DNA from 2 places in the Pseudomonas sp. P5_109 genome. Region 2 is predicted to be linked to the other one. Evidence: riboswitches for the same ligand, from Rfam matches in the RefSeq annotation. Region 2 holds a riboswitch; the other holds the start of a gene.
The links. Region 2 has a riboswitch for cobalamin ahead of QMK54_RS17315 (CbtB domain-containing protein). Riboswitches for the same ligand answer to the same signal wherever they lie in the genome.
Positions count from the first base shown of each region.

Region 1: linked by a shared signal. The riboswitch ahead of cobO (cob(I)yrinic acid a,c-diamide adenosyltransferase) and the one ahead of QMK54_RS17315 (CbtB domain-containing protein) in region 2 are both predicted to bind cobalamin.

Region 1 covers NZ_CP125380.1:1,884,302-1,898,921, forward strand. The annotation lists gene QMK54_RS08445 (AI-2E family transporter) at 1-944, shown strand, start outside; gene hda (DnaA regulatory inactivator Hda) at 1,176-1,880, shown strand; gene QMK54_RS08455 (C40 family peptidase) at 2,102-2,734, shown strand; gene QMK54_RS08460 (C40 family peptidase) at 2,900-3,436, shown strand; gene QMK54_RS08465 (sorbosone dehydrogenase family protein) at 3,584-4,897, opposite strand; gene QMK54_RS08470 (hypothetical protein) at 4,964-5,548, opposite strand; cobalamin riboswitch at 5,702-5,936, shown strand; gene cobO (cob(I)yrinic acid a,c-diamide adenosyltransferase) at 6,018-6,629, shown strand; gene QMK54_RS08480 (cobyrinate a,c-diamide synthase) at 6,626-8,008, shown strand; gene bluB (5,6-dimethylbenzimidazole synthase) at 8,005-8,655, shown strand; gene cbiB (adenosylcobinamide-phosphate synthase CbiB) at 8,652-9,560, shown strand; gene cobD (threonine-phosphate decarboxylase CobD) at 9,553-10,545, shown strand; gene QMK54_RS08500 (cobyric acid synthase) at 10,542-11,993, shown strand; gene cobU (bifunctional adenosylcobinamide kinase/adenosylcobinamide-phosphate guanylyltransferase) at 12,112-12,633, shown strand; gene cobT (nicotinate-nucleotide--dimethylbenzimidazole phosphoribosyltransferase) at 12,630-13,685, shown strand; gene cobC (alpha-ribazole phosphatase family protein) at 13,682-14,257, shown strand; gene QMK54_RS08520 (adenosylcobinamide-GDP ribazoletransferase) at 14,260-14,620, shown strand, end outside.
Region 2 covers NZ_CP125380.1:3,855,865-3,870,484, forward strand. The annotation lists gene cobN (cobaltochelatase subunit CobN) at 1-2,465, opposite strand, end outside; gene cobW (cobalamin biosynthesis protein CobW) at 2,469-3,536, opposite strand; cobalamin riboswitch at 3,638-3,851, opposite strand; cobalamin riboswitch at 4,074-4,300, shown strand; gene QMK54_RS17315 (CbtB domain-containing protein) at 4,421-4,612, shown strand; gene QMK54_RS17320 (CbtA family protein) at 4,624-5,331, shown strand; gene QMK54_RS17325 (cobalamin biosynthesis protein) at 5,328-5,741, shown strand; gene cobM (precorrin-4 C(11)-methyltransferase) at 5,825-6,571, shown strand; gene nfuA (Fe-S biogenesis protein NfuA) at 6,765-7,349, opposite strand; gene QMK54_RS17340 (fatty acid cis/trans isomerase) at 7,583-9,892, opposite strand; gene metH (methionine synthase) at 10,049-13,759, shown strand; gene QMK54_RS17350 (NEL-type E3 ubiquitin ligase domain-containing protein) at 13,880-14,620, opposite strand, start outside.

The sequences.
Region 1 (14,620 bases), 2.0 Mb from region 2:
TGGATCGACTGGAGAAGGCGGGTTTGTCTCGAACCTGGGGTGTAGTGGCGGTGTTTACCCTGTTTACCTTGATCTTCACCGCGCTGCTGTTGGTGTTGGTGCCGCTGCTCGCCAGGCAGCTGTTTCGTTTGTATGAGCTGGCCCCGCAGATGCTCGACTGGATACAGCACACGGCGTTGCCCTGGGCGCAATCGAAGTTCGGCCTGTCGGACGGTTTCTGGAAGTTCGACAAGCTGAAGGCAGCCATCAGCGAGCACATGAGTCAGACCACCGATGTCGTCGGCGTGGTGCTGAGCCATGCCACTGCCTCGGGCCTGGCGTTGATCGGCTGGCTGGCGAATCTGGTGTTGATTCCGGTGGTGAGCTTCTACTTGCTGCGCGATTGGGACCTGATGATGGCCAAGATCCGCGGCCTGCTGCCCCGTGAGCGTGAAGAGCGTGCGGTGTCGCTGGCGGGTGAGTGCCATGAAGTGCTCGGGGCGTTCGTTCGCGGGCAGTTGCTGGTGATGGTGGCCTTGGGCGTGATCTACGCGGCAGGGCTGATGCTGGTCGGGCTGGAGCTGGGTTTGTTGATTGGCCTGATTGCCGGTCTGGCGGCGATCGTGCCGTACATGGGGTTTATCATTGGCATTGGCGCAGCGCTGGTTGCGGGCCTGTTCCAGTTCGGCGGCGATCTTTACCCGATGCTCGGTATTGTCGCGGTGTTCATGGTCGGCCAGGCGCTGGAGGGTATGGTGCTGACGCCGTTGCTGGTCGGTGACCGGATTGGCCTGCACCCGGTGGCGGTGATTTTCTCGATTCTGGCCGGTGGTGAGCTGTTTGGCTTTACCGGTGTGCTACTGGCATTGCCGGTCGCGGCGGTGATCATGGTGCTGGTGCGTCATGTGCATGATTTGTATAAGGATTCTGAAATCTACGGCGGAGTCGACGAACCGGAGCTGTAAGGGGCGTCGATGGGCGGTCGCGGGTTGCCCGGGTTCGAGCCGGGTCAGCCTGCCTGCATCGCGCAACTGTCACATGCACCGCCAAAGAATCTGTCATAAAACCGGTGCAATAACGCAAACCTTTGATTTTGCTTGTGGTCTGTCGCATTGTGCCGACCCGGCTCACGGGTATAAACTTCGCAAACTTTACACAGAGGCCACTAACGGTTCCTTTGGAACTGTTCAGTCAGCATGAAACCGATTCAGCTGCCCCTAGGTGTGCGTCTGCGTGACGACGCCACCTTTATCAACTACTACCCAGGCGCCAATGCCGCTGCACTCGGCTATGTCGAGCGGCTGTGCGAAGCCGACGCCGGGTGGACCGAAAGCCTGATCTACCTCTGGGGCAAGGACGGAGTAGGGCGCACGCACCTGTTGCAGGCAGCCTGCTTGCGCTTCGAACAACTGGGGGAGCCGGCGGTCTATCTGCCGTTGGCCGAGTTGCTCGATCGCGGTATCGAAATCCTCGACAACCTGGAACAGTACGAACTGGTCTGCCTGGATGATTTGCAAGTGGTTGCCGGGCGAGCGGACTGGGAAGAGGCGTTGTTCCATCTGTTCAATCGCTTGCGCGACAGCGGTCGACGGTTGCTGATTGCCGCGTCGACATCCCCGCGCGAGCTGCCGGTGAAGCTGGCGGATCTCAAGTCGCGCCTGACCCTGGCCTTGATCTTCCAGATGCGTCCGTTGTCCGACGAGGACAAATTGCGTGCCCTGCAATTGCGCGCATCCCGTCGCGGCCTGCATCTGACCGATGAAGTCGGGCATTTCATTTTGACGCGCGGTACCCGCAGCATGAGTGCGCTTTTCGAGCTGCTCGAGCGTCTCGACCAGGCCTCCCTCCAGGCTCAGCGTAAGCTGACGATCCCGTTTTTGAAAGAAACCCTCGGCTGGTAAGCCCGCTGAAACCGGGGCTTTCAGCGTTTTTGGCATATTTCAGGCGCCAGAAATCGCGCTTTCCTGCAAGGTTGCAGGCCGCGTGCACGTTTAAAATGGGCTTAAGCGCTTAGATGTAAACGGGAAACCAAGAAGTCACAAAAAGATTGATTGAATTTGCAAATGAGGTCGATAGCGGGCATAGTCTCGACTTCTTTACAACTTCAGCCACGGTCGTGCCCATGCTAAATCGCTTCGCACCCCTCGTGCCTCTCGCACTCGTCACCCTGCTGTTCGGTTGCGCTGCCCACACTCCAGTGGCCCAGCAAGCTCCGCAACCGCAGGTTCAACAATCGGCTACTGCCCAGTCTTCCGCTCTCTTCCAGGAAGAGCTGGCTACCGAAAAAGAACTCGCAGACTTCGCTGGCGGCAAGTCCTACCAGCTTCCGGTTCTGGCCGACAGCATCCTCGAACGTGGCATGTCCCTGATCGGTACCCGTTACCGTTTCGGCGGTACTTCTGAAGCCGGCTTCGATTGCAGTGGTTTCATCGGCTACCTGTTCCGCGAAGAAGCGGGCATGAACCTGCCACGCTCCACCCGCGAAATGATCAACGTGGACGCTCCATTGGTCTCGCGCAGCAAGCTCGAGCCGGGTGACCTGCTGTTCTTCGCAACCAACGGCCGTCGCGGTCGCGTCAGTCATGCCGGGATCTACCTGGGTGACAACCAGTTCATCCACTCCAGCAGCCGCCGCAGCGGTGGTGTGCGAATCGATAGCCTGGGCGACAGCTACTGGAACAAGACCTTCATCGAAGCCAAGCGCGCCCTGGCAATGGCACCTAACGCGTCGCCAATCGTCACTGCTCGCAAATAAGCGCACAGTTTGTAAGGCAAACTTAAAGTCTTACTTGAAGTTTGCCATATAAGCGCTAGAATCCTGATGTATGAATGATGGCAAACCGCCTGCGTCCCGCGCAGGCGGTTTTCTTTTCTGCACTCCCGGCAGAAAAAGCCGCAGCCAGATCAGGATGCTCTGCTTATGACGACGTCGGCCCGCCTCGCAATCATGTTCTTCGCAGCGCTGCTCAGTGCCTGCGCCAGCCGCACACCGCCTCCTGCGCCGGTGGTTCGCGCTCCCATCGTATTCGGCTCCCCGCAAGCTTTTTCGCCCGAGGCGGAAGACGTGCTGTTTCGCGCGCTCGGCCTGGTGGGCACGCCTTATCGCTGGGGTGGCAACACGCCGGATTCCGGCTTTGATTGCAGCGGCCTGATCGCCTACGTGTACCGCGATGTCGCTGGCATTGCCTTGCCGCGCACCACTCGCGAGATGATCTCCATGCAGGCGGCGAATGTGGGCAAGGAAGGCCTGCAAACCGGTGACCTGCTTTTCTTCGCCACCAATGGCGGTTCCCAGGTCAGTCATGCCGGTATCTACGTGGGAGAAGGGCGCTTCGTCCACGCACCGGCCACTGGCGGCACCGTGAAGCTCGACAGTCTGTCCAAGACCTATTGGCAAAAAGCCTATCTGAGCGCCAAGCGTGTTCTGCAGCCTGAGCATCTGGCGCGCAATCCGTAAGGTCCGCAGTTGATGGTCATGAGCTGAACCCTGTGGGAGCGGGCTTGCTCGCGAAGGCGTCGTGTCAGTCGCTATTAATGTTGGCTGGCAAACCGCATTCGCGAGCAAGCCCGCTCCCACATTGGGTGTAGGTTGGCGGTTGGAAATTTACTTGACTGCCGACACCCGCCATACCTTGTTCCCCACATCATCGGCCACCAACAGATCACCCAGCTGGTCGATTACTACGCCCACCGGCCGGCCCATGGCTTGTTCCTTGTCGTTGAGGAAACCAGTGAGCACTTCAACCGGTTTACCCGAAGGTTTGCCTGCGCTGAACGGTACGAAAATCACTTTGTAGCCACTGTGGGGCTTGCGGTTCCACGAGCCGTGCTGACCGATGAATGCCCCTTGGGTGAACGGTGCCGGTAGCTTGCTGTTGTCGGCAAAGGTCAGGCCCAGTGATGCGGTATGCGGGCCGACGGCGTAGTCCGGAGCGATAGCCTTGGCCACCAGATCCGGGTTTTGTGGCTCGACGCGAATATCGACATGCTGGCCGTAGTAACTGAAGGGCCAGCCATAGAAACCGCCATCCTTGACCGAGGTGATGTAGTCCGGCACCAGGTCGCTACCGATTTCATCCCGTTCATTGACGGCAGTCCACAGCGCGCCCGAGTGGGATTCCCAGGCCATGCCGTTGGGGTTGCGCAGGCCGGAGGCGAAGATCCGGTGCTGGCCGGTGGCGCGGTCCACTTCCCAGATCGCGGCGCGACCTTCTTCCTTGTCCATGCCGTTTTCGGCGACGTTACTGTTGGAGCCCACGGTGACGTAGAGCTTGCTGCCGTCCTTGCTGGCGATGACGTTTTTGGTCCAGTGGTGGTTAAGCGGGCCACCCGGCAGGTCGATCACCTTGATTGGCGGTGACTTGATCTGCGTATCGCCACTTTCATAGTGAAAGCGCAGCAGGCTGTCAGTGTCGGCCACATACAGGTCGTTGCCGACCAGCGTCATGCCGAAGGGCGAGTTGAGGTTTTGCACAAACACCGTGCGGGTTTCCGCGATGCCGTCGTGGTCCTTGTCCCGTAGCAACGTGATGCGGTTCGGGCTGGGCACGGTAGATCCGGCACGCCCCATGACTTTCTTCATCACCCAGCCGCGAATGCCTTTGCCGTCTTCGGGTTTGGGGGGCGCGCTGGTTTCCGCCACCAGTACGTCGCCATTGGGCAGCACATAAAGCCAGCGCGGGTGGTCCAGGTCTTCGGCAAATGCGGCCACTTGAGTGCCCGCGGCAGCGACGGGTTTCGCACCCTGCGGCCAGCCGATGGCCGGGGCGATGTTCAGGGTCGGGATCAGGGTTTTGTTGGGGTTTGGTAGTTGGGGTGACGGACCGGTGCCATCGGAGACTTGCAGTGTGGAGGTCTCGCCACAAGCGGTGAGCCCTCCGCAGAGTGCGATAACGAGAACGAGCGGGATCTTGCGCATGCTGATGTTCCCTATGAATGCCTTGTTCTAATCATAGAGAAGCGTTGACGTGCGATGGTTCAACCCTCAACCGCGAGCCTCCTTGAACAGCACGGCAATACCGGGGTGATAGTTACCGGCTTCGTTGCGCAACTTGCGATAGGCGTAGGGGAAATACCAGGCGACCGCGCAGGTGTGTTCCTTTTGCAGGTCGTCGACCATGTCCTGGAGTTCTTCCGGTGTGGCGCCTTGCTGGGCTTTTTGCGGGGCGACGAACAGGCAGCCGAGTTTCAGGTCGCTGGCATGGCTCACGCGCTTCGCATCGCTGGCGATGTCGAGCAGGGCCTGGGTCAGGTTGAGGCTGTTGACGCGTGGCCAGCGCTGGCTGGTCTGGAGATAAGCACGGGTTTCGGCCGAGGCGAGGAGCAGGTCGGCGCGACTGTTGCGTTCGCCTTCTTCGGTCTGTTTGCGAGTGGGCGTCTGTTGCAGTGTGACCATGTCGGCCATCCAGGCGGCGGCAGACAGCAGGCCGAGATTGGCTTTTTCGTCGTGCCAGTACGGTGTGTCGCCATCGCCGCGGACGGCGTTGTAGCGGTCGATGCATTCGAACCAGCGTTCGAGCACCGGGCGCAGGAATTCCAGCTTTGGATTGCTGATGATCATGCCTTGCATGGGCTCACCCTTGTTATTGTGTTGTGGGGTTATGGCTCTTTGATATCATCGCTGAGGGCGTGACACAAGATTGACGTCGGTTTATTGATTGAGGACAGTTATTCGGCCACTCGCCTCCCGGCTTTAATTGACGCTCCATCCCCAACCCTCTAACCTTCGCGGCTTGTTTCAGGTGCTCTGTGACTTGGGTCGACAGAGTGAAACAGGGAAGCCGGTGAGTGAGTTCTTCTGTTGGTCGAAGACCCGCGATTCCGGCGCTGCCCCCGCAACGGTAAATGAGTGAAAACTGTGTGTGATGCCACTGTGTCGATTCGATGCGGGAAGGCGCACAGTCTGGCCCCTCGGCCACTCATGAGCCCGGAGACCGGCCTGATTCATCCAGCGGCATCACGGTGGGCGATGCCAGGCTTGTTGCCTTCTATTCTTGTGCCTGCCCGCCGTTATTCCTGCCTCAACGGAGAGCTCCCCCATGACTGATACCCCCGATCGTGACGAACGCCACCTGGCGCGCATGCAGCGCAAAAAAGCGGTGATCGACGAGCGCATCGCCAATTCCCCGAACGAGTGTGGCCTGCTACTGGTGCTGACCGGCAACGGCAAGGGCAAGAGCAGTTCAGCCTTCGGCATGCTCGCCCGCGCCATGGGGCACGGCATGCAATGCGGCGTGGTGCAGTTCATCAAGGGCCGCAACAGCACGGGCGAAGAGTTGTTCTTCCGGCGCTTTCCCGAGCAGGTGCGTTTTCATGTGATGGGCGAAGGCTTTACCTGGGAAACCCAGGACCGCCAGCGCGACATCGCCGCCGCCGAAGCCGCCTGGGCGGTGTCCCGGGAACTGCTGCGCGACCCGTCCATCGGTCTGGTGGTGCTGGATGAGCTGAACATCGCCCTCAAGCACGGCTACCTCGATCTCGATCAGGTACTCAGCGACTTGCAGGCTCGACCGCCGATGCAACACGTGGTAGTCACCGGGCGTGCCGCCAAGCCGGAAATGATCGAGATGGCTGACACCGTCACCGAAATGGGTGTGATCAAACACGCCTTCCAGGCCGGGATCAAAGCGCAGAAAGGCGTCGAATTGTGAGTCAGCCTCGGCACTGTCCGGCGGTACTGATTGCCGCGCCGGCTTCCGGCCAGGGCAAGACCACCGTCACCGCGGCGCTGGCCCGATTGCATCGCAATCAGGGACGCAAGGTTCGCGTGTTCAAGTGCGGCCCCGACTTTCTCGATCCGATGATCCTCGAACGCGCCAGCGGTGCGCCGGTGTATCAGTTGGACATGTGGATGGTCGGCGAGCAGGAGAGTCGCCGGTTGCTGTGGGAAGCCGCCGCTGAAGCCGATCTGATCCTGATCGAAGGCGTCATGGGGCTGTTCGACGGTACGCCGTCGAGCGCTGATCTGGCGCGGCATTTCGGTGTGCCGGTGTTGGGTGTGATCGATGGCACGGCCATGGCCCAGACCTTTGGCGCACTCGCCTTGGGGCTGGCGCGTTATCAGCCGGACTTGCCGTTCGCCGGGGTGTTGGCCAATCGTGTCGGCACGCTGCGCCACGCGCAACTGCTCGAAGGCAGCCTGACCGAAGGTTTGCGCTGGTACGGCGCGCTGTCCCGGGAAACCGGGATCGAATTGCCGAGCCGCCACCTTGGCCTGGTGCAGGCCAGTGAGTTGAACGATCTCGACCTGCGCCTCGATGCGGCAGCCGATGCCTTGGCCAGCAGTTGCGAGGTCGCGTTGCCGCCGGCAGTCGAGTTCGCCGCCCCGGATGTCATCGTTGCCGAACCGTTGCTGGCCGGTGTGCGCATTGCCGTGGCCCGTGATGAAGCCTTTGCGTTCACCTACGGCGCGAGCCTGGATTTGCTGCGGGCGATGGGCGCCGAGTTGTCGTTCTTCTCGCCTATTCGCGACCGTGCGTTGCCGGAGGCGGACAGCCTGTATCTGCCGGGTGGTTACCCGGAACTGCACCATGTCGCGCTGGCGCAAAACACCGCGATGCTCGACGCGATCCGCGCCCACCACCAGGCAGGCAAACCCTTGCTCGCCGAGTGTGGCGGCATGCTGTATCTGCTCGATTCCCTGACCGATGTCGAGGGCACGCGCGCCGAACTGGTGGGCTTGCTGGCCGGTGACGCGGTCATGCAAAAACGTCTGGCGGCGCTGGCATTGCAAGCGGTGGAATTGCCGGAAGGTTCGCTGCGCGGGCACACCTATCACCATTCGCTGACAACCACTGGGCTGGAACCGATTGCCCGGGGCTTGAGCCCGAATGGCGGGCGCGGAGCGGAGGCGGTTTACCGTGAAGGGCGCATGACTGCCTCTTATGTGCACTTTTATTTTCCGTCCAATCCCTCGGCGATTGCCGCGCTGTTTGCGCCGCACCTTGAGGCCGCCTTCGCTGGCAAGCCAGCGCCTACGAAGGATCACCTAAACCCTGTGGGAGCGGGCTTGCTCGCGAAGAGGCCATGAGCGACAACGCATTCTCTGAAGCCGAACGCCAAGCGGTCTACCGCGTCATCGCCGAACGCCGCGACATGCGCCACTTCAGCGGCGGCACGGTCGAACCCGAGTTGCTGCGGCGCCTGCTCGAGGCCGCGCATCAGGCGCCCAGTGTCGGCCTGATGCAGCCCTGGCGCTTCATCCGCATCAGTGATCGCGCCTTGCGCGGGCAAATCCAGGCCCTGGTGGAAGAAGAGCGCATCCGCACCGCCGAAGCCCTCGGCGAGCGCAGCGATGAGTTCATGAAGCTCAAGGTCGAAGGCATCAACGATTGCGCCGAGGTACTGGTCGCCGCACTGATGGACGATCGTGAACAGCATATCTTCGGTCGCCGCACCTTGCCGGAAATGGACATGGCCTCGCTGTCCTGTGCGATCCAGAACCTGTGGCTGGCATCGCGCGCCGAAGGGTTGGGCATGGGCTGGGTGTCGCTGTTCGAGCCGCAAGCCCTGGCCGATCTGTTGAGGTTGCCAGCAGGCGCCAAACCGCTCGCGGTGCTGTGCCTGGGGCCGGTCAAGGAGTTTTATCCGGCGCCGATGCTGGTGCTTGAAGGCTGGGCGCAGGCGCGTCCGCTACATGAATTGCTGTACGAAAATTATTGGGGAGTGAGTCAATGAGTGTGGCGTTGTTGAGTGTCGCCGCGGTTGCGCTGGATGCGCTGCTGGGTGAGCCCAAACGCTGGCATCCGCTGGTGGCGTTCGGCCGATTTGCCGACCGCATCGAGCAACGTTTCAACGGCGGCGGTCGCGGCTGGCGCAGCCATGGCGTCACCGCGTGGGTGATCGCCGTGTTGCCGCTGGTGCTGTTGGCCACGGCATTCTCCTGGGCACCTTACGTCGGCTGGATCGTCGAGATTCTCGCGCTCTATTGCGCCCTCGGCATGCGCAGCCTCGGTGAACACGTCACGCCTGTGGCCCAGGCTTTGCGCGGCGATGATCTTGATGAGGCACGCAAACGCGTGAGTTATCTGGTCAGCCGTAAAACCAGTGATCTGGATAAAACCGAAGTCGCCCGTGCCGCCACCGAGTCGGTGCTGGAAAATGGCAGCGACGCGGTGTTCGCCGCATTGTTCTGGTTTGCCGTGGCCGGTGTGCCGGGCGTGGTTCTTTACCGCCTGAGCAACACGCTGGATGCGATGTGGGGTTATCGCAACGAGCGCTTCGAGCGGTTCGGCTGGGCGGCGGCGAAGATCGACGACGTACTCAATTACGTCCCCGCGCGCCTGGTGGCACTGACTTACGCGCTGCTGGGCAAAACCCGGCTGGCGCTGAAATGCTGGCGCACCCAGGGGCCGACCTGGGACAGTCCGAACGCCGGCCCGGTGATGGCGGCAGGGGCGGGTGCCCTGGGCGTCGAGTTGGGCGGGGCGGCGATTTATCACGGCGAATTGCATCAGCGTCCGCAGTTGGGCGAAGGCGTGCCGGCGGATGCCGACGCCATTGAGCGGGGCTGGCAACTGGTGAAGCGCGGGGTATGGTTATGGCTGCTGATTCTCTGCATAGGGGCCGAATTTTATGCTTGAGCACGGTGGACGATTGCGCAAGGCAGCGCTCGAATACGGCATAGAGGAGGCCGACTGGCTGGACCTGTCGACGGGCCTTGCGCCCTGGCCGTTCCCGGTGCCGGATATTCCGCTGCGGGCCTGGGCTCGTTTGCCGGAGGCGGACGATGGTCTGGAACAGGCCGCCTGTGATTACTACGGCACCTTGCAGGCATTGCCGGTGGCCGGCTCGCAAATGGCGATCCAGCTGCTGCCGCGTTTGCGTCGGGCGGGCAAGGTGGGTGTGTTGTCGCCGTGTTACGCCGAGCACGCCGAAGCGTGGCGTCGCAACGGCTACATCGTGCGTGAAGTGCTGGAGCACGAAGTCGATTTCTTTGTCGACAGTCTCGACGTGCTGGTGGTGGTCAATCCGAATAATCCCACAGGCCTGAGCCTGACGCCCGCTCGCCTGCTCGACTGGCACGCGCGACTGGCCCAGCGCGGTGGCTGGCTGGTGGTGGACGAAGCGTTCATGGATAACTCGCCGCAACTGAGCCTGGCGCCGTTTGCCCATCAAGTCGGGTTGATCGTCTTGCGCTCCTTCGGCAAGTTTTTTGGCCTGGCCGGTGTGCGCCTGGGGTTTGTGCTGGCCGAGCGCAAGTTGCTCAAGTTGCTGGCAGAACAAGTCGGGCCGTGGGCTGTGAGCGGGGCAACCCGGGTCGTGGGCCAGGCCTGCTTGCGCGATACCCAGGGGCAGGCGCGGCAACGGGCACGCACCGACGAGGCCGGCGAACGCCTGGCGACGCTGCTGGAACAACACGGGTTCCAGCCCCAGGGCGGTTGTGCGCTGTTCCAGTGGCTGATCACCGAGCGCGCCGAAGAGCTGCATGAATTCATGGCCCAGCGCGGCATTCTCCTGCGGTTGTTCACGCACAACAGCAGCCTGCGCTTCGGCTTGCCTGGTGACGACAGCGCCTGGGCACGACTGGCGCAGGCATTCGAAGATTTCGCCAAGGAAAACCAATGACCACGCTGATGGTGCAGGGCACCACATCGGATGCCGGTAAAAGCACGCTGGTGACCGCGCTGTGCCGTTGGGCCACGCGCCAAGGCACCCGGGTGGTGCCGTTCAAGCCGCAGAACATGGCCCTCAACAGTGCGGTGACCGCCGATGGTGGCGAGATCGGCCGCGCCCAGGCGGTACAGGCCCAGGCCGCGAACCTTGAACCGCACACCGACATGAATCCGGTGTTGCTCAAGCCCAACAGTGACACCGGTGCCCAGGTGATCATCCATGGCCGCGCCGTCACCACCATGAACGCCGTTGCCTATCACGACTACAAAACCATCGCCATGCAAGCGGTGCTGGCCTCCCACGAACGCTTGAGTGCGGCGTATCCGCTGGTGATGGTCGAGGGCGCGGGCTCGCCGGCGGAAATCAATCTGCGCGCCGGCGACATTGCCAACATGGGCTTCGCCGAAGCGGTGGATTGCCCGGTGCTGCTGATCGCCGATATCAATCGCGGCGGGGTTTTCGCGCATTTGCTCGGTACACTGGAGTTGCTGTCAGCGAGCGAACAGGCACGGGTCAAAGGGTTCGTGATCAATCGTTTTCGCGGCGACATCGCGTTGCTGCAACCCGGTCTCGACTGGCTCGAAGAGCGCACCGGCAAACCGGTGATCGGCGTGCTGCCGTACGTGATGGACCTGCACCTGGAGGCCGAGGACGGCATCGATCAACGCCAGACTGTCAAAGCCGAACAGGTGCTGAAGGTGGTGGTGCCGGTGCTGCCGCGCATCAGCAATCACACCGATTTCGATCCGCTGCGCCTGCATCCGCAAGTGGACCTGCAATTCATCGGCCCCGGCCAGGCGATTCCACCCGCCGACCTGATCATTCTTCCCGGTTCGAAAAGTGTGCGCAGCGACCTCGCGTATCTGCGGGCCAACGGTTGGGCCACCGCCATTGCCCGGCATCTTCGTTACGGCGGGAAACTGCTGGGGATCTGTGGCGGCCTGCAGATGCTCGGTGAGCAAGTGCATGACCCGCTGGGCCTCGAAGGCGCGCCGGGTTCCAGCGCCGGTTTGGGGCTGCTGGCGCTCCAGACCCAGCTCGAACAAGAGAAGCAGTTACGCAATGTGCGTGGTCGCCTGGCGCTGGAAGATGCGCCGGTGGCGGGTTATGAGATTCACGCAGGCGTGACCACCGGGCCGGCCCTGGAAAATGCGGCCGTGCAACTGGATGACGGCCGCTGCGATGGTGCGCAAAGTGCTGACGGACAGATTTTCGGTACCTACCTGCACGGGCTGTTCGAATCGCCGGCGGCGTGCAGTGCGCTGCTGCGCTGGGCCGGGTTGCAGGATGTGCAAGCCGTGGATTACCACGCCTTGCGCGAGCGTGATATCGAGCGGCTGGCGGATCTGGTGGAGAAGCATCTGGATACCGGGCTGTTGCGGCAGCTCTGCGGGATCTGAGGTGAACACTCTGGCCTCTTCGCGAGCAAGCCCGCTCCCACAGTTGACCGCGTTCTAATGTGCGGGCTTGCTCGCGAAGACTGAACTGGCCACACCGCTCATTTGAAAGGATGTAACCATGCTCCAACTGATCCTCGGCGGCGCCCGCTCCGGCAAGAGTCGCCTGGCTGAAAAGCTCGCCATCGACAGCGCGCTGGCCGTGACCTACATCGCCACCAGCCAGCCACTGGATGGAGAAATGAACGAGCGGGTCGCTCATCACCGCGCCCGTCGCCCTGCCGAATGGGCACTGATCGAAGAACCACTGGAACTGGCCCGCGTACTGCGTGAAAACGCCCGTGCCGACCACTGCCTGCTGGTGGATTGCCTGACCCTGTGGCTGACCAATCTGCTGATGCTCGACGATGCCGAGCGCTTGCAAGCCGAACGTGATGCCTTGCTGGACTGCCTGGCGTCGCTGCCGGGTGAAATCATTTTTGTCAGCAACGAGACCGGAATGGGTGTCGTGCCGCTGGGCGAATTGACTCGCCGCTATGTCGATGCAGCCGGTTGGCTGCATCAAGCTCTGGCCGAGCGTTGTCAGCGTGTCGTCCTGACCGTCGCCGGCCTGCCCCTGACCTTGAAAGGAACTGCGTTATGACTCAATCCTGGTGGCTGAACCCGTGCAAGCCGGTCGATACCCAAACGCTCGAACAGGCCCGGGCGCGGCAGCAGCAACTGACCAAGCCGGCCGGTTCCCTCGGCCAGCTGGAAGCGGTGGCGGTGCAACTGGCGGGATTGCAGGGGCGGGTCAAGCCGAGTCTGGAGCAGGTGTGGATCGCGATTTTTGCCGGCGACCATGGTGTCGTCGCGGAGGGCGTGTCGGCGTTTCCCCAGGAAGTCACCGGGCAGATGCTGCACAACTTCGTCAGCGGAGGCGCAGCGATCAGTGTGCTGGCGCGGCAACTGGGCGCTTCCCTTGAGGTGGTCGATCTCGGCACGGTCACGCCGTCGCTGAATCTGCGGGGCGTGCGTCACTTGAACGTTGGCCCGGGCACGGCGAATTTTGTCCAGGGATCGGCCATGACCGAGGCCCAGGGGCAACTCGCCTTGCAGGCCGGCCGTGACAGCGTGCAGCGGGCAATTGCCAGTGGGGCGCAGTTGTTTATCGGTGGCGAAATGGGCATCGGCAACACCACCGCCGCCAGCGCCCTGGCGTGTGCGCTGCTCGATTGCCCGGTGGGCCATTTGACCGGACCTGGCACCGGACTCAACGCCGAAGGAGTCAGCCACAAAGCCCGGGTCATCGAGCGCGCCCTGGCCTTGCATGGCGCGCAGCGTGGCGATGCCTTGCAGACCCTGTTCAACCTCGGCGGTTTCGAGATCGCCGCGCTGGTCGGTGCCTATCTTGCCTGTGCCCAGGAAGGTGTCGCGGTGCTGGTGGACGGCTTCATTTGCAGCGTCGCGGCGCTGGTGGCGGTGCGCTTGAATCCTGAGTGTCGTCAGTGGCTGTTGTTCGGTCATCGCGGCGCCGAGCCGGGGCATCGTCATGTGCTGGAAACCCTGAACGCGCAGCCGTTGCTCGACCTCGGCCTGCGGCTTGGCGAAGGCAGTGGCGCGGCATTGGCGTTACCGCTGCTGCGCCTGGCGTGCGACCTGCACGGGCAGATGGCGACCTTCGCCGAAGCTGCCGTGGCAGATCGTCCGGCATGACCTTGCGCCTGGACCTGTTGCGTCACGGTGAAACCGAACTCGGTGGCGGCCTGCGCGGCAGTATCGATGATGCGTTGACCGACACGGGCTGGGCGCAGATGCGCGCCGCCGTGGTCGGACAGGGGCCGTGGGATCGGCTGGTCAGTTCACCCTTGCAGCGTTGTGCGCGGTTTGCCGAGGAGCTCGGTGCGCAATCGGGTGTGCCGGTACAACTGGACAAAGACCTGCAAGAGTTGCATTTCGGCGCCTGGGAAGGACAGAGCGCGGCGGCCTTGATGGAAACCGACGCGCAGGCTCTGGGTTTGTTCTGGGCCGATCCTTATTCGTTCACGCCGCCTCAGGGGGAGCCGGTTGTAGACTTTTCGGCGCGGGTGCTGGCAGCACTGGAGCGGTTGCATGCGACCTGTGCCGGTGAGCGCATTCTGCTGATCAGCCATGGTGGTGTGATGCGTCTGTTGCTGGCGCAAGCCCGGGGGCTGCCGCGAGAGCAACTGCTCAACGTTGAGGTCGGGCATGGCGCACTGTTTACGCTGACGCTGGAGCCCGCTGGCTTGTTGAAGGAAGTGTCCTGACCATGCTGCCATTCTGGATCGCCCTGCAATTTCTCAGCAGCCTGCCGATTCGCCTGCCTGGTATGCCTGAGCCTCGGGAGCTGGGGCGGTCACTGCTGTTTTATCCGCTGGTGGGATTGCTCTTTGGCGCCATTCTGTGGGCATGCAACTGGCTGCTGCTGGGTACGCCAACGTTGTTGCACGCGGCGTTGCTGCTGAGTGTCTGGGTACTGCTCAGCGGCGGCTTGCATCTCGATGGCCTGGCGGACAGCGCCGATGCATGGCTCGGCGGTTTTGGCGACCGCGAGCGCACGCTGACCATCATGAAAGACCCGCGCAGCGGGCCGATCGCCGTGGTGACGCTGGTGCTGGTGTTGTTGCTCA
Region 2 (14,620 bases):
TGCGCAGCAGTCCCTTTTTTCGGGGTCGCTTCGCAACCCAACGGGGGCAAGCCCCCTCGCCACACAAGCCCGCTCCCACAAGGGCTGTTCAACGCATCCGAAATCAGCTGCGCGGCGAACAATTCCAGGCGCTCGCGGGTATCACCCGCCGTACGCCAGGTGTCATCGCTGATCAGCAAAAGCGGTTCGGGACGCGGCCCGGTCCAGGGCTCAGCCAGCGCGCAATCCAGTGGGTCGAAACCCAGCGCGAAGGCCTTGGCCAGCGCCCGCAGCAGGCTCGATTGCGCACCACGGCCATCGCCCCTGGGGATGCGCAGCAGTGCCAGCAAGGTGTCGATACGTAAACGCCCGGTGGGCGATTCGCCGAACACATGCAGGCCATCGCGGATCTGCGACTCTTTCAGGTCGCAAAGGTAAGTGTCGAGTCGTGGCAACCAGATCGCCGCGTCGGCATCGCTGTCGAGCTGTTCTTCCAGTTGCAGTTCACGGTCGATGTGCGTGTCGCGCACCAGTTGCAGGATGTCGCGTTGCAACTCGCGGGCGCGGCGCGGATCGAGCAGCTGCGCTTCGTAGTATTCGTCGGCCAACAGTTCGAGGTTGCGCAGCGGGCCGTAGGTTTCGGCACGGGTCAGCGGCGGCATCAGGTGATCGATGATCACGGCCTGGGTGCGTCGCTTGGCTTGGGCGCCCTCGCCCGGATCGTTGACGATGAACGGATAGATGTTTGGCAGGGGCCCGAGCAATGCATCCGGCCAGCAGTTTTCCGACAGCCCCACGCCTTTGCCCGGCAGCCATTCGAGGTTGCCGTGTTTGCCCACGTGAATCACGCCGTGGGCGCCGTAGGTGTTACGCAGCCAGAAATAAAACGCCAGATAGCCGTGGGGCGGCACCAGGTCCGGGTCGTGATACACCGCGCTCTGGTCGACCTGATAACCCCGCGCCGGCTGAATGCCGACGAAGGTCAGGCCAAAACGCAGGCCGGCGATCATCATCCTTGCGCTGCGACACATCGGATCGTTTTCCGGTGCGCCCCAACGCTCAAGCACCGCCGCACGATTGGCTTCGGGCAGTGCGTTGAACATCGCCAGATAATCATCCATCGCCAGACTTTGCTGGCACGGACGCAGATCGAGGGTATCGAGATCGTTGCTGACGCCGCCCAGCAACTGCTGGATCAGCGCGGTGCCGCTATCCGGCAACTCACCCGGCAACGGATAACCTTCGGCATGCAGCGCCCGCAGGATATTCAGCGCCGCGGCCGGGGTATCGAGGCCGACACCGTTGCCGATGCGACCGTCGCGGGTCGGGTAATTGGCGAGAATCAAGGCAATGCGTTTGTCAGCATTAGGCACCCGCGCCAGATCGACCCAGCGCCGCGCCAGTTCGGCAACGAAATCCATGCGCGCAGGTGCGGGCCGGTAGCAAACCACATCCGACTGACTGCGCTCACTGCGCCACGCCAGGTCCTTGAAGCTGATCGGGCGGCTGATGATGCGCCCGTCCAGTTCCGGCAAGGCAATGTGCATCGCCAGGTCACGCGGGCCAAGCCCCTGTTCACTGGCGCGCCAACCGGGTTCGTTGTCCTGGGCGCAAATCGCCTGTATCACCGGGATATTGCGGCGAAACGGGCGAAGATGCGGTGCTTCAGGGCTCGATTGAGCGAAGCCGGTGGTGTTCAAAATCACTGAAGCTTCGACTTCATCCAGCCAGTCCTCGACCACCGAAAGGCAGCCGGGCTCTTTCAAGCTGGCCAGCGCAATCGGCAACGGATTCAACCCCGCCGCCTGCAAACGCTGGCAAAAAACATCGATGAACGCGGTGTTCGCCGCCTGCAAATGCGAGCGGTAAAACAGCACCGCCGCCACCGGTTGACCCACTTGCCAGTCGGCCTGCCAGTCGCTCAGCGCGGCAGAATGTTTGTGCGGATGGTAAATCGCCGTGCGTGGCAGGGTTTGCGGTTCGCCCCAGGTGTAATCACGGGCCAGCCAACGGTTGGCCAGACAGCGGAAGAAATCCAGGGCATTGCCCATCCCGCCCTGGCGCAGAAACTGCCAGAGGCGGTCGCGATCCTCGGCGCCGACGGTGCTCAGGTCACTGAGTTCCGGGTCCGGGCGATCATCACCCGGCACCAGGATCACCTGCACGCCGCGTTGCGACAGCTCGACCAGGCGCTCGATGCCGTAACGCCAATAGGCGATGCCGCCGTGCAGCGAAATCAGGATCACCTTCGCATGACGCAGCACTTCATCGACGTACAAGTCGACCGAGGCATGGTTTTGCACCTGCATCGGGTTGGCCAGGCGCACGCTCGGGTAATCGTCGGGCAACTGCTGCGCCGCTTCGGCGAGCAGCGCCAGGCTGGAATCGCCGCTGCACAGGACCACCAGCTCGGCGGGGGTTTGTCCAAGGTCGGCAATGTTGTCATCCGACACGAAACCGCCGGGCTGGGTCCTGAGCAGGTGCATGGCTTACACGCTGAGCGCGGCGCGCAGTTGCGCTTCGAGCGCAGCGGCGTCGAGTTCCTGGCCGATCAGCACCAGCCGGGTAATGCGCGCTTCTTCGGCGCGCCACTGGCGGTCGAAGTGCTTGTCGAGACGCGTGCCCACGCCCTGGATCAGCAGGCGCATCGGTTTGTTCGGGATCGCTGCGAAGCCCTTGACGCGCAGGATGCCGTGCTGGACCACCAGTTGGGTCAGCGCGTCCATCAGCAGGCTTTCGTCGGCTTGCGGCAGTTCGATGGAGATCGAATCGAAGGCGTCGTGATCGTGGTCGTCATGGTCATCACCGTCGTGGTGGTGATCGTGATGGCTATGACGGCTGTCGATGTGCTCCTCGGAGCCGGCACCCAGGCCGATCAGCACGTCCAGTGGCAGGCGACCGCTGCTGGCTTCGATGATTTTCACCGCTGGCGGCAATTCTTCGGCAACTTCCAGGCGCACGCGGGCCAGATCGGCCGGGCTGATCAGGTCGGACTTGTTGAGGATTACCAGGTCAGCGCTGGCCAGTTGGTCGGCGAACAATTCGTGCAGCGGCGACTCGTGGTCCAGGTTCGGGTCGAGTTTGCGCTGGGCATCGACCTGGTCCGGGAAGGCTGCGAAGGTGCCGGCGGCCACGGCCGGGCTGTCGACCACGGTGATTACCGCGTCGACCGTGCAGGCGCTGCGGATTTCCGGCCACTGGAAGGCTTGCACCAGCGGCTTGGGCAGGGCCAGGCCCGAGGTTTCGATGAGGATATGGTCGAGATCGCCGCGACGGGCCACCAGTTCGCGCATCACCGGGAAGAACTCTTCCTGAACGGTGCAGCACAGGCAGCCGTTGGCCAGCTCATAGACGCGGCCGTTGGCTTCTTCTTCGGTGCAACCGATGGAGCATTGCTTGAGGATTTCGCCGTCGATGCCCAGTTCGCCAAATTCGTTGACGATCACCGCGATTCGGCGACCCTGGGCGTTATCGAGCATGTGCCGCAGCAGCGTGGTTTTACCCGAGCCGAGAAAGCCTGTGACGATGGTGACGGGGAGTTTGGCCAGTGTTTTCATCGGATGCCCTATGGCTAGGTGGCGGGCATACGGGACGACAACCGGCACCGCGGGCGCGTGTGCCTGAAGAGTTCGCCACCGGATCACCCCGCCCGGTTGAAAGTGAGAATCTGTGTCGAGGCAGGTCTCCTGGCTGACGGTGTGCCGGCCTTGAGCCTGGCATTCGCTGCGCCTTCCCGCCGGCCTCATGGATTGAGTCAGCAGTGGCGTGGCAACGAACATCACCGTTCACAGTTGCGGGGGCAGCCGCGGCATCGACCGCGTTCCCTTCTTAGCTTCGACAAACGCCGAAGAACCTCGAAAGCGCAAGGCTACGCATGGTCTTGGGGCGGGTCAATGTTCATGCTCAGAATGCGGTCACTTGTGGCGAGGGGGCTTGCCCCCGTTGGGTTGCGAAGCGACCCCCGACAATCTTTCTGACAAATCCTGCACTCAGGCCTTGCGACGGCTGCGCCGCCGAACGGGGGCAAGCCCCCTCGCCACAGGTCTCGAGTTGAGAATACTTGCCAATTGACGCCAAACCCCCGCCCATGCTCTCCTACGCATCTTGTTACGGGTGCCCTTCACAGGGTGAAACGGGAAACCGGTGAATCATGTGCTTTACTCTTAAGCCATGTCAGTCCGGTGCTGCCCCCGCAACGGTAAGCGAGCGAAGCGTCAGATCCACTGTGCCATTACGGTATGGGAAGGTGATGCTTTCAGGATCAGGCATCTGCCTGCGCCCCTCGTGAGCCCGGAGACCGGCCCGCAACACAAAGTGACCAGTACGATCACTGAAACAACAAACCCGCGGTGGGCGGGCGCTGTTTGAAACGCTGCGCGCCTGGTCGTGCAGGTTTTTGCATGCGCTCTTATTCCCCGCTGACAGACCAGAGGGAAACGCCATGTCGATCATCAGCAGCACCGGCCACACCACAACCAGCACCACCTCTACCCTGGCCCAACGCCTGACCGCCGCCGCCTGCGCGTCGATCCTTGGCGCCTGCCTTGTGTATTTCGCCGGTTTCTCGCACATCGAAGCGGTGCACAATGCCGCCCACGATACCCGTCACAGCTCTGCGTTCCCGTGCCATTGAGACCTGACGACATGATCAAGCGTATTGCACAAACCGCAGGTTTCACCGGGCTGCTGGCCGCCCTGCTGCTGACCCTGCTGCAAAGTTTCTGGGTCTCGCCCCTGATCCTGCAGGCCGAAACCTACGAAAAAGCCGAACCGGCGGTTGTTGAAATGCATGAGCACGCCGACGGTGCGATGGCGGCCCACACCCACGATGCGCAAGCCTGGGAGCCGGAAGACGGCTGGCAGCGCGTGCTGTCGACCACCGGCGGCAACCTGGTGGTGGCCGTTGGTTTCGCCCTGATGCTGGCCGGCCTGTACACCTTGCGTGCGCCGACCAAAACCTCTCAGGGCCTGCTCTGGGGCCTGGCCGGTTATGCGACCTTCGTGCTCGCGCCGACCCTTGGCCTGCCACCTGAATTGCCGGGCACTGCCGCAGCCGATCTGGCGCAACGGCAACTGTGGTGGATCGGTACTGCTGCCTCCACCGCCGTCGGTATCGCCCTGATCGTATTCAGCCGTCACTGGCTGATGAAAGTCCTCGGTGTGGCAATCCTTGCCGTTCCCCATGTGATTGGCGCACCGCAACCGGAAGTGCATTCGATGCTCGCTCCTGAAGTACTGGAAGCCCAGTTCAAAATCGCTTCGCAGTTGACCAACGTGGCATTCTGGCTGGCCCTGGGCCTGATCAGCGCCTGGTTGTTCCGCCGCAAAAGCGATGGCCAATACCACGCATGACTGACGTCAGCACAGCGCCGACCCTGGTGGTCGGCCTGGGCTGCCAGCGAGGCTGCCCCGTCAGCACGTTGCTGGCGCTGCTCGACCAGGCGCTGGAGGCACACCAGATTGCCCGTCATGAAATCAAGGCGCTGGCCAGCATCGACTTGAAGCGCGACGAACCCGCGCTGATCGAACTGGCACAACAGCTAGGTCTTGAACTGATGTATTTCAGCAGTGAACAACTGGCCGTCTATGAGCCGCAACTCAGTCATCAATCGCAAATAGCGTTTGAACGCACCGGTTGCTACGGCGTGGCGGAAAGCGCCGCACTGGCCCTGGCCGAACAACTGACCCAGTCCCCGGCAAAACTGCTGATTCCCCGACAAAAATATGCCCAGGCAACCCTGGCATTGGCCGGCGCGGCATAAAATCCCCGATAATCCCCGCCTCGATCATGAACATTCTTCATCTGAAGGCCTGTTCAGCCCCTTTTTTCCCACAGGAACCGACGATGACCGTCTACTTCATTGGCGCAGGTCCCGGCGACCCCGAACTGATTACCGTCAAGGGCCAGCGGCTGATTCGCAGCTGCCCGGTGATCATTTACGCCGGCTCCCTGGTGCCTGCCGCCGTACTGGAAGGTCATTGCGCCGAACAGGTAGTCAACAGCGCCGAACTGCACCTGGAACAGATCATTGACCTGATCAAAAGCGCCCACGCCAAAGGTCAGGATGTTGCCCGGGTGCACTCCGGCGACCCGAGCCTGTATGGCGCCATTGGCGAGCAGATTCGCTACCTGCGCGAGCTGGACATTGCGTTCGAAATCGTACCCGGCGTGACGGCCACAGCCGCTTGCGCGGCGCTTTTGGGCGCGGAGCTGACGTTGCCGGACATTTCACAGAGCGTGATCCTGACGCGCTACGCCGACAAGACCGTCATGCCACCTGGAGAGGCGTTCTCCAGCCTGGCGCAGCACGGCGCGACCATGGCGATTCATCTGGGGGTCAATCATCTGGCGAAGATCGTTGAGGAGCTGCTGCCGCATTACGGTGCCGATTGCCCGATTGCGGTGGTTCACCGCGCGAGCTGGCCGGATCAGGATTGGGTGGTGGGAACGCTTGAGGACATTGCCGGGAAGGTTGCAGCCAAGGGCTTTCGCCGTACGGCGTTGATTCTGGTCGGTCGGGTGCTGGGCAATGACCACTTCAGCGAGTCATCGCTGTATCGCGCGGGGCATGCGCATCTTTACAGACCCTGATTCACCACCAACCCTGTGGCGAGGGGGCTTGCCCCCGTTCGGCGGCGTAGCCGTCGCAAAATCTGTGTACCCGTATAAAAGCCGGGGCCGCTTCGCAGCCCAACGGGGGCAAGCCCCCTCGCCACAGGTTTCCAATCACCCATAAAAAAACGGCGCTCACGGGGCGCCGTTTTTTCGTTTCGCAGCGAACACCTTAGTAGTAGGCGTTTTCTTTCTGCGTATGGTCGGTCACGTCGCGAACGCCTTTCAACTCAGGGATGCGCTCGAGCAAGGTGCGCTCAATGCCTTCCTTCAGCGTCACGTCGGCCTGGCCGCAGCCCTGGCAACCGCCACCGAACTGCAGGACGGCGATGCCGTCTTCGACCACGTCGATCAGGCTGACCTGACCGCCGTGGCTGGCCAGCCCAGGGTTGATCTCGGTTTGCAGGTAGTAGTTGATGCGCTCGTTGACCGGGCTGTCGGCGTTGACCATCGGTACTTTGGCGTTTGGCGCCTTGATGGTCAGTTGGCCGCCCATGCGGTCGGTGGCGTAGTCGACAACGGCATCGTCCAGGAAGGCTTCGCTGAAGTGGTCGATGTAGGCGGTGAAGCTTTTCAGCCCCAGCGCGGTGTCTTCGGGTTTTTCTTCGCCCGGCTTGCAGTAGGCAATGCAGGTTTCGGCGTACTGGGTGCCAGGCTGGGTGATGAAGACGCGGATGCCGATGCCCGGGGTGTTCTGCTTGGAGAGCAGATCAGCCAGATAATCGTGGGCGGCGTCAGTGATGGTAATAGCGGTCATGGAAACTCCTCGCAGGCTTGGGCGCAGTTTACGCCAATCGACGCGCCGGACAAAGTCCTAGTATTTTTGTCGGGAAAAGAAACACCGATCACCCTGTGTCGGCGGGCTTTGTGGCGAGGGGGCTTGCCCCCGTTGGGTCGCGAAGCGGCCCCAAAAAACGGGCCTGCTGCGCAGTCCAACGGGGGCAAGCCCCCTCGCCACAAAAGCCCTCTCCACAGGGGATCTGCGTCCGATCAGAGGTTCTCGTAGCGGTTCATGTCCAGCACGCCCTCTTCCACTGGATCGGTTTCGTGGATGTAGCGGCTCAGGTCATGGAAATACACCCAGAATTGCGGATGACTGCGCCGTATCCCCCAACGTTCGACGATTTTCTCGAAGCTGTCGCTATCCTTGGCATTTTCCATTGCATCGACAAACGCCGGCACCTGCCCGGCGGGGATGTTGAACATGAAGTTCGGGTAGCTGCTGAGTACGCCGGGGAAAATCGTCAGGGTGTCGAGCCCCGGCTGATAGCGCAGCGATTCGCCGAGCAGGAACGCCACGTTGCTGTGGGCACGGTTGCGCAGCAGGCTGTAGACCTCTCGTTTGCCGCTGGCGGTTTCGATACGCAGCATGGTCGCTTCCGGCAGCTGATCAATCACTTTCAATCCGGCCGCCGGACGCGAGGTCAGGCGGCTCAGCGCCTGCTCGGCACTTTGCAGGTCCGAATCGATGTTCGGCCGCGAGCAGTAGGCGCCGTCGCAGCGGTTGATCGGATCGGGCCTGGCATTGAGATCGCCATAACGGGCCAGCAATTGCCGGGCGAAATCTCGCTTGGGATCCTGCGGATCAAGCTTCAGCGCAGTCGGTTTGTCGTCGTCGATGGACTCGTAGTCCAGCCACATCTTGAATTTGCCACTGTTCTGATACCAGTCATCGAGGTAGCCATCCCGGGAATCGGCCGGCATCAGGCGCAGGAAGTTCTGCTCGGCACCGTTGCGGATCAGGTCGAAATACAGGCGCGTCTGGGCCTGGTGGGACACGTTACCGAACACATCGAAGTTCACCGCCAGTTGATAGTAGGTGCGCTCCAGCAGCGGATAGTCGAACAGCCACATCGTCTGCGGCACGTCGCCGATCAGGCCCTTGGTCACCGAAGCACTATCGAAATGGCGGAAGATACTCAGCAGTGCGTTGTCGTTGCCGGCCCACAGGGTCGACCAGCTCGGCGCCGGCTGGTCGGCATAGCTGTCGCGGCGCAGGGCCTCGTACTCGTTGCGTTTGTCGCGGTAGTCGTGCCACAGGCTCAGGACGCTGCCGACATCGTCATTCTGCCCCGGCATCGCCAGCAACGGCGTGGCCTGCCCGCGATAGTTCGGGTCGGTGATGTAGAGGTCGTGTTCAGGCGCCTGGAACAGTGCCCAGAAGTTGTCGCGAATGACATCCGTGGCGATCTGCCCGCGGCACACCGGGCCGCGGATAAACGTGCGCACAAAGTACTCGGCGTTATCGAGCATGAACTGATAACGCGCCTGGGCCGGAATCGCTTCGAAGGTGGCAAACGGGTTGGCCCGGCTTTGCGGCCCGTAGCCCGGTAATGCGTCGACCTGCCAGTTGCCGCTATAGAACAGCGATTTGACCCGCGCCAGCTTCGCCGCACTCAGCGCATAGGTAATGTGGGTCTTGTGCACGATCACACCCTGCACCGGCCACAAACGATAGTAGAACTGCGTGCCTGGGTCATCGTTGGGGCGACGGCTGTTGATCAGGTCAATCGGCTGGCCGGTCGGCGTGCGCGAACGCACCCACTGGAAGAAATGCCCTGGCTCGCCATCCTTGAAGTAGAGATGGGCGAGGTACCAATGCTCATACAGCCAGCGCCCCACCAGGCTTTCCCGGGCGCCCGGCGCATTGAGCAGGTTTTCCCACTGGATCACCTCCTGCGTCTCTGTTGCACTCGGGGCCAAGGCCTGCTGGTCGATAGGTGCCCCGGCCGCCAGCCAGCGTTGCAGCGTCTGGTACTGCTGGTCGGTCAGGCCGGTCACCGCCAGCGGCATGCCCTCCTTCGGGTGCGCGGCGGCATAGGCGCCGAACTCCGCGGGCATGGCACACATGTTTTCCCGGTTCAGGCCCAGGACGATGTCTTGCGGCAATTTGGCATTGGGTTGCAACGGGGTGTTGTGGCCCAGTTCCAACATCCGCGCCATCAATGCAGCCTGGCTGCCCTGGGCATCGAGCACCGAATAGAAGCCTTTTTGCTGCCAGGCGGTTTTTCCGGAGGCGTCCAGAAACAGCCGCGTCGGTGCCACCGCTTTCGTGCGGTCACCGTCATAGACCGGGATTTTCGTCGCGCCCCGCGCCGCGCCTTCGCCACTGCCCAGGTTGAGCTGACAGGCGGCGTCGTTGCAGGCGTGGCAAGCCACGCACTTTTCAGTGAAGATCGGCTGGATGTCGCGGCTGTAGGAAATAGAAGGTGAAATGGCAGTGGAAATCGCCGGGCTTTGCGCCACGGCGCCCCAGCTTAAAAACAACAGCAATGTGCTGATGACGAAGCGATACGACATGTCCCTGGTCCTGAATCCTGAAAAAACGCCGCGATTCTACCGGTCTGTCATCCCTGCCAACATGAACGATATTCATGCAAATTCGAGTCATGCTCTAAAAGCGCACAGGTTTGCTATCATCCCGGCCCTTCGTCATGGTCTTACCGAGTAGTCCAAATGTCCGATCGCAGCGTTCGCCTTCAAGCTCTCAAGCACGCCCTCAAAGAGCGCATCCTGATTCTCGATGGCGGTATGGGCACGATGATCCAGAGCTACAAGCTCGAAGAGCAGGATTACCGTGGCAAACGCTTCGCTGACTGGCCGAGCGATGTCAAAGGCAACAACGACCTGTTGGTTCTGACTCGCCCGGACGTGATTGGCGGCATTGAAAAAGCCTACCTCGACGCCGGCGCCGACATTCTGGAAACCAACACCTTCAACGCCACCCAGATCTCCCTGGCCGACTATGGCATGCAGGGCCTGGCGTATGAGTTAAACGTAGAAGGCGCACGCCTGGCGCGCAAGGTTGCCGACGCCAAGACCCTGGAAACCCCGGACAAGCCGCGCTTCGTCGCCGGTGTGCTCGGTCCTACCAGTCGCACCTGCTCGCTGTCCCCGGACGTGAACAACCCCGGCTACCGCAACGTGACCTTCGATGAACTGGTGGAAAACTACACCGAGTCCACCAAAGGCCTGATCGAAGGCGGCGCCGACCTGATCCTGATCGAAACCATTTTCGACACCCTCAACGCCAAGGCCGCGATCTTCGCCGTGCAAGGCGTGTTCGAGGAACTGGGCATTGAGTTGCCGATCATGATTTCCGGCACCATCACCGATGCCTCGGGCCGTACCCTGTCCGGCCAGACCACCGAAGCGTTCTGGAACTCCGTGGCCCACGCCAAGCCGATTTCCGTCGGACTCAACTGCGCCCTCGGCGCCAGCGAATTGCGCCCGTACCTCGAAGAGCTGTCGAACAAGGCCGGCACCCACGTTTCCGCGCACCCGAACGCCGGCCTGCCGAACGAATTCGGCGAGTACGACGAGTTGCCGTCACAAACCGCCAAGGTCATCGAAGAGTTCGCCCAAAGCGGCTTCCTCAACATCGTCGGCGGCTGCTGCGGCACCACGCCGGGCCATATCGAAGCCATCGCCAAGGCCGTGGCCGGTTATGCGCCGCGCGAGATTCCGGACATTCCCAAGGCTTGCCGCCTCTCGGGCCTGGAACCCTTCACCATCGATCGCAGCTCGCTGTTCGTCAACGTCGGCGAGCGGACCAACATCACCGGCTCGGCCAAGTTCGCCCGCCTGATCCGCGAAGACAACTACACCGAAGCCCTCGAAGTCGCCCTGCAGCAGGTCGAGGCCGGCGCCCAGGTGATCGACATCAACATGGACGAAGGGATGCTCGATTCGAAGAAGGCCATGGTGACCTTCCTCAATCTGATCGCCGGTGAACCGGACATCTCCCGCGTACCGATCATGATCGACTCCTCCAAATGGGAAGTGATCGAAGCCGGCCTCAAGTGCATCCAGGGCAAGGGCATCGTCAACTCGATCAGCATGAAGGAAGGCGTCGAGCAGTTCATCCATCACGCCAAGCTGTGCAAGCGCTACGGCGCCGCGGTGGTGGTGATGGCCTTCGACGAAGCCGGCCAGGCCGACACCGAAGCGCGCAAGAAAGAAATCTGCAAACGCTCCTACGACATTCTGGTCAACGAAGTGGACTTCCCGCCGGAAGACATCATTTTCGACCCGAACATCTTCGCCGTGGCTACCGGTATCGAAGAACACAACAACTACGCTGTGGACTTCATCAACGCCTGTGCCTACATCCGCGACGAACTGCCGTACGCGCTGACCTCGGGCGGTGTGTCCAACGTATCGTTCTCGTTCCGTGGCAACAACCCGGTACGCGAGGCGATCCACTCGGTGTTCCTGCTGTATGCGATCCGCAGTGGCCTGACCATGGGTATCGTCAACGCCGGCCAACTGGAGATCTACGACCAGATCCCGATGGAGCTGCGCGACGCCGTGGAGGACGTGATCCTCAACCGCACCCCGGAAGGCACCGACGCCCTCCTCGCCATCGCCGACAAGTACAAGGGCGACGGCAGCGTCAAGGAAGCCGAGACTGAAGAGTGGCGCAACTGGGACGTCAACAAGCGTCTGGAACATGCGCTGGTCAAAGGCATCACTACCCACATCGTCGAGGACACCGAAGAATCACGCCAGTCGTTCGCCCGTCCGATCGAAGTGATCGAAGGCCCGCTGATGTCTGGCATGAACATCGTCGGCGACCTGTTCGGCGCCGGCAAAATGTTCCTGCCGCAGGTGGTGAAATCCGCCCGAGTGATGAAACAGGCCGTGGCGCACCTGATCCCGTTCATCGAACTGGAGAAAGGCGACAAGCCGGAAGCCAAGGGCAAGATCCTCATGGCCACGGTGAAAGGCGACGTGCACGACATCGGCAAGAACATCGTCGGCGTGGTGCTCGGTTGCAACGGCTACGACATCGTCGACCTCGGCGTGATGGTCCCGGCGGAAAAAATCCTCCAGGTGGCCAAGGAACAGAAGTGCGACATCATCGGCCTGTCCGGCCTGATCACCCCGTCGCTGGATGAGATGGTCCACGTCGCCCGCGAAATGCAGCGCCAGGACTTCCACCTGCCGTTGATGATCGGTGGCGCGACCACCTCCAAGGCGCACACGGCGGTGAAGATCGAGCCCAAGTATAGCAACGACGCGGTGATCTACGTCACCGACGCTTCCCGCGCCGTGGGCGTGGCGACCCAGTTGCTGTCCAAGGAACTCAAGGCCGGTTTCGTCGAGAAAACCCGCCAGGACTACATCGAAGTTCGCGAGCGTACCGCCAACCGCAGCGCCCGCACCGAACGCCTGAGCTACGGCGCGGCCATCGCCAAGAAGCCGCAATTCGACTGGGCGAGCTACACGCCGGTCAAGCCAACGTTCACCGGCACGCGGGTGCTGGACAATATCGACCTCGACGTTCTGGCCGAATACATCGACTGGACGCCGTTTTTCATCTCCTGGGACCTGGCGGGCAAATTCCCGCGCATCCTCCAGGACGAAGTGGTCGGTGAAGCCGCTACCTCGCTGTACAACGACGCAAGGGAAATGCTGCGCAAATTGATCGACGAAAAGCTGATCAGCGCTCGCGCGGTGTTCGGCTTCTGGCCGGCCAACCAGGTGCATGACGACGACATCGAACTCTATGGCGATGACGGCAAGCCAATGGCCAAGCTGCATCACCTGCGCCAGCAGATCATCAAGACCGATGGCAAGCCGAACTTCTCCCTGGCCGACTTTGTCGCGCCGAAAGACAGTGAAGTGACTGACTACGTGGGTGGTTTCATCACCACCGCCGGTATCGGCGCCGAAGAAGTGGCCAAGGCCTACCAGGACGCTGGCGACGATTACAACTCGATCATGGTCAAGGCATTGGCCGACCGCCTGGCCGAGGCCTGCGCCGAATGGCTGCACCAGCAGGTGCGTAAAGAGCACTGGGGCTACGCCAAGGATGAAGTACTGGATAACGAGGCGCTGATCAAGGAGCAATACACCGGCATTCGTCCGGCACCGGGTTATCCGGCCTGCCCGGACCACACCGAGAAGGCCCAGTTGTTTGCCCTACTCGATCCAGAGGCCGAGGAAATGCGCGCAGGCCGCAGCGGTGTGTTCCTCACCGAGCACTACGCCATGTTCCCGGCGGCAGCGGTCAGCGGCTGGTACTTCGCCCACCCGCAGGCGCAATACTTTGCCGTGGGCAAGGTCGACAAGGACCAGGTGCAGAGCTACACCTCGCGTAAAGGTCAGGAGTTGAGTGTGACCGAACGCTGGCTGGCCCCGAACCTGGGCTACGACAACTGAGTGACCCCTTGTAGGAGCGAGCTCGCTCGCGATGGACTCATGAGCGCTGTGTTTATCCAGTAAACACGCGTTATCGTTAACGACCATCGCGAGCGAGCTCGCTCCTACAGGGAGAATGAGTCAGCCGTTTGAGGCGAGTTCCGCGACCTCTTTTCGAGACAACTCGATCATCTTCGCATTGCGTGCCGCCGCCTGATCAAAAAGCACACTCAGGAACGCAGGGTCGTCAGCGTTGCCAGCCTCGTCCGTATCCATTTCCTGGACATCCATCTCATCGAGTGCCCTGACGTCTTCAGGGTATTTCTCCTTGAGATAACTCACCCAGTAGTCACGCTGAATCAGGTCCTCAAAAAACCCGTCGGAGCGCTCTGCATTGACGATCTCGATGCGCGCCTGCGCCAGTTGCCCGGGCGTCACGCCCGAGGCGTAGGTCATGTGTTTGGGTTGTCCTGGCAGGGTCAGGCCGTCGTCCCAGCCCTCGGTCAGACCGATTCGATAGCCCAGGCGTACCTCTGCTTCATCATGACCGGTACGCGCACCGGCTTTTTTCGCCAGTTCATCGACTTTGTCCAGGCGGAACAACTGTCTGGACAACTTCAAAAGTGCCTGGCCTTTCACACTCAGGCGCCCGGGCGGAATATCGAGCAGGGCATTGTGGGTGAAGACTGTGCTTTCCAGCCCGCTGAACGTCAGGATCCGACCGTCGACACAGGTGCCATGGGTAGCGGAACTGGCGAACAGGACCTCACGAAGTTCACTGTTGTCGGCGGCGGCTTGCATGACGGTCCACACTCGCCGGGTCAGATCGGCATTCGCCACCCTGAACTCCTGCGTGTCCTGCAATCGCGCAATCAAATGGAA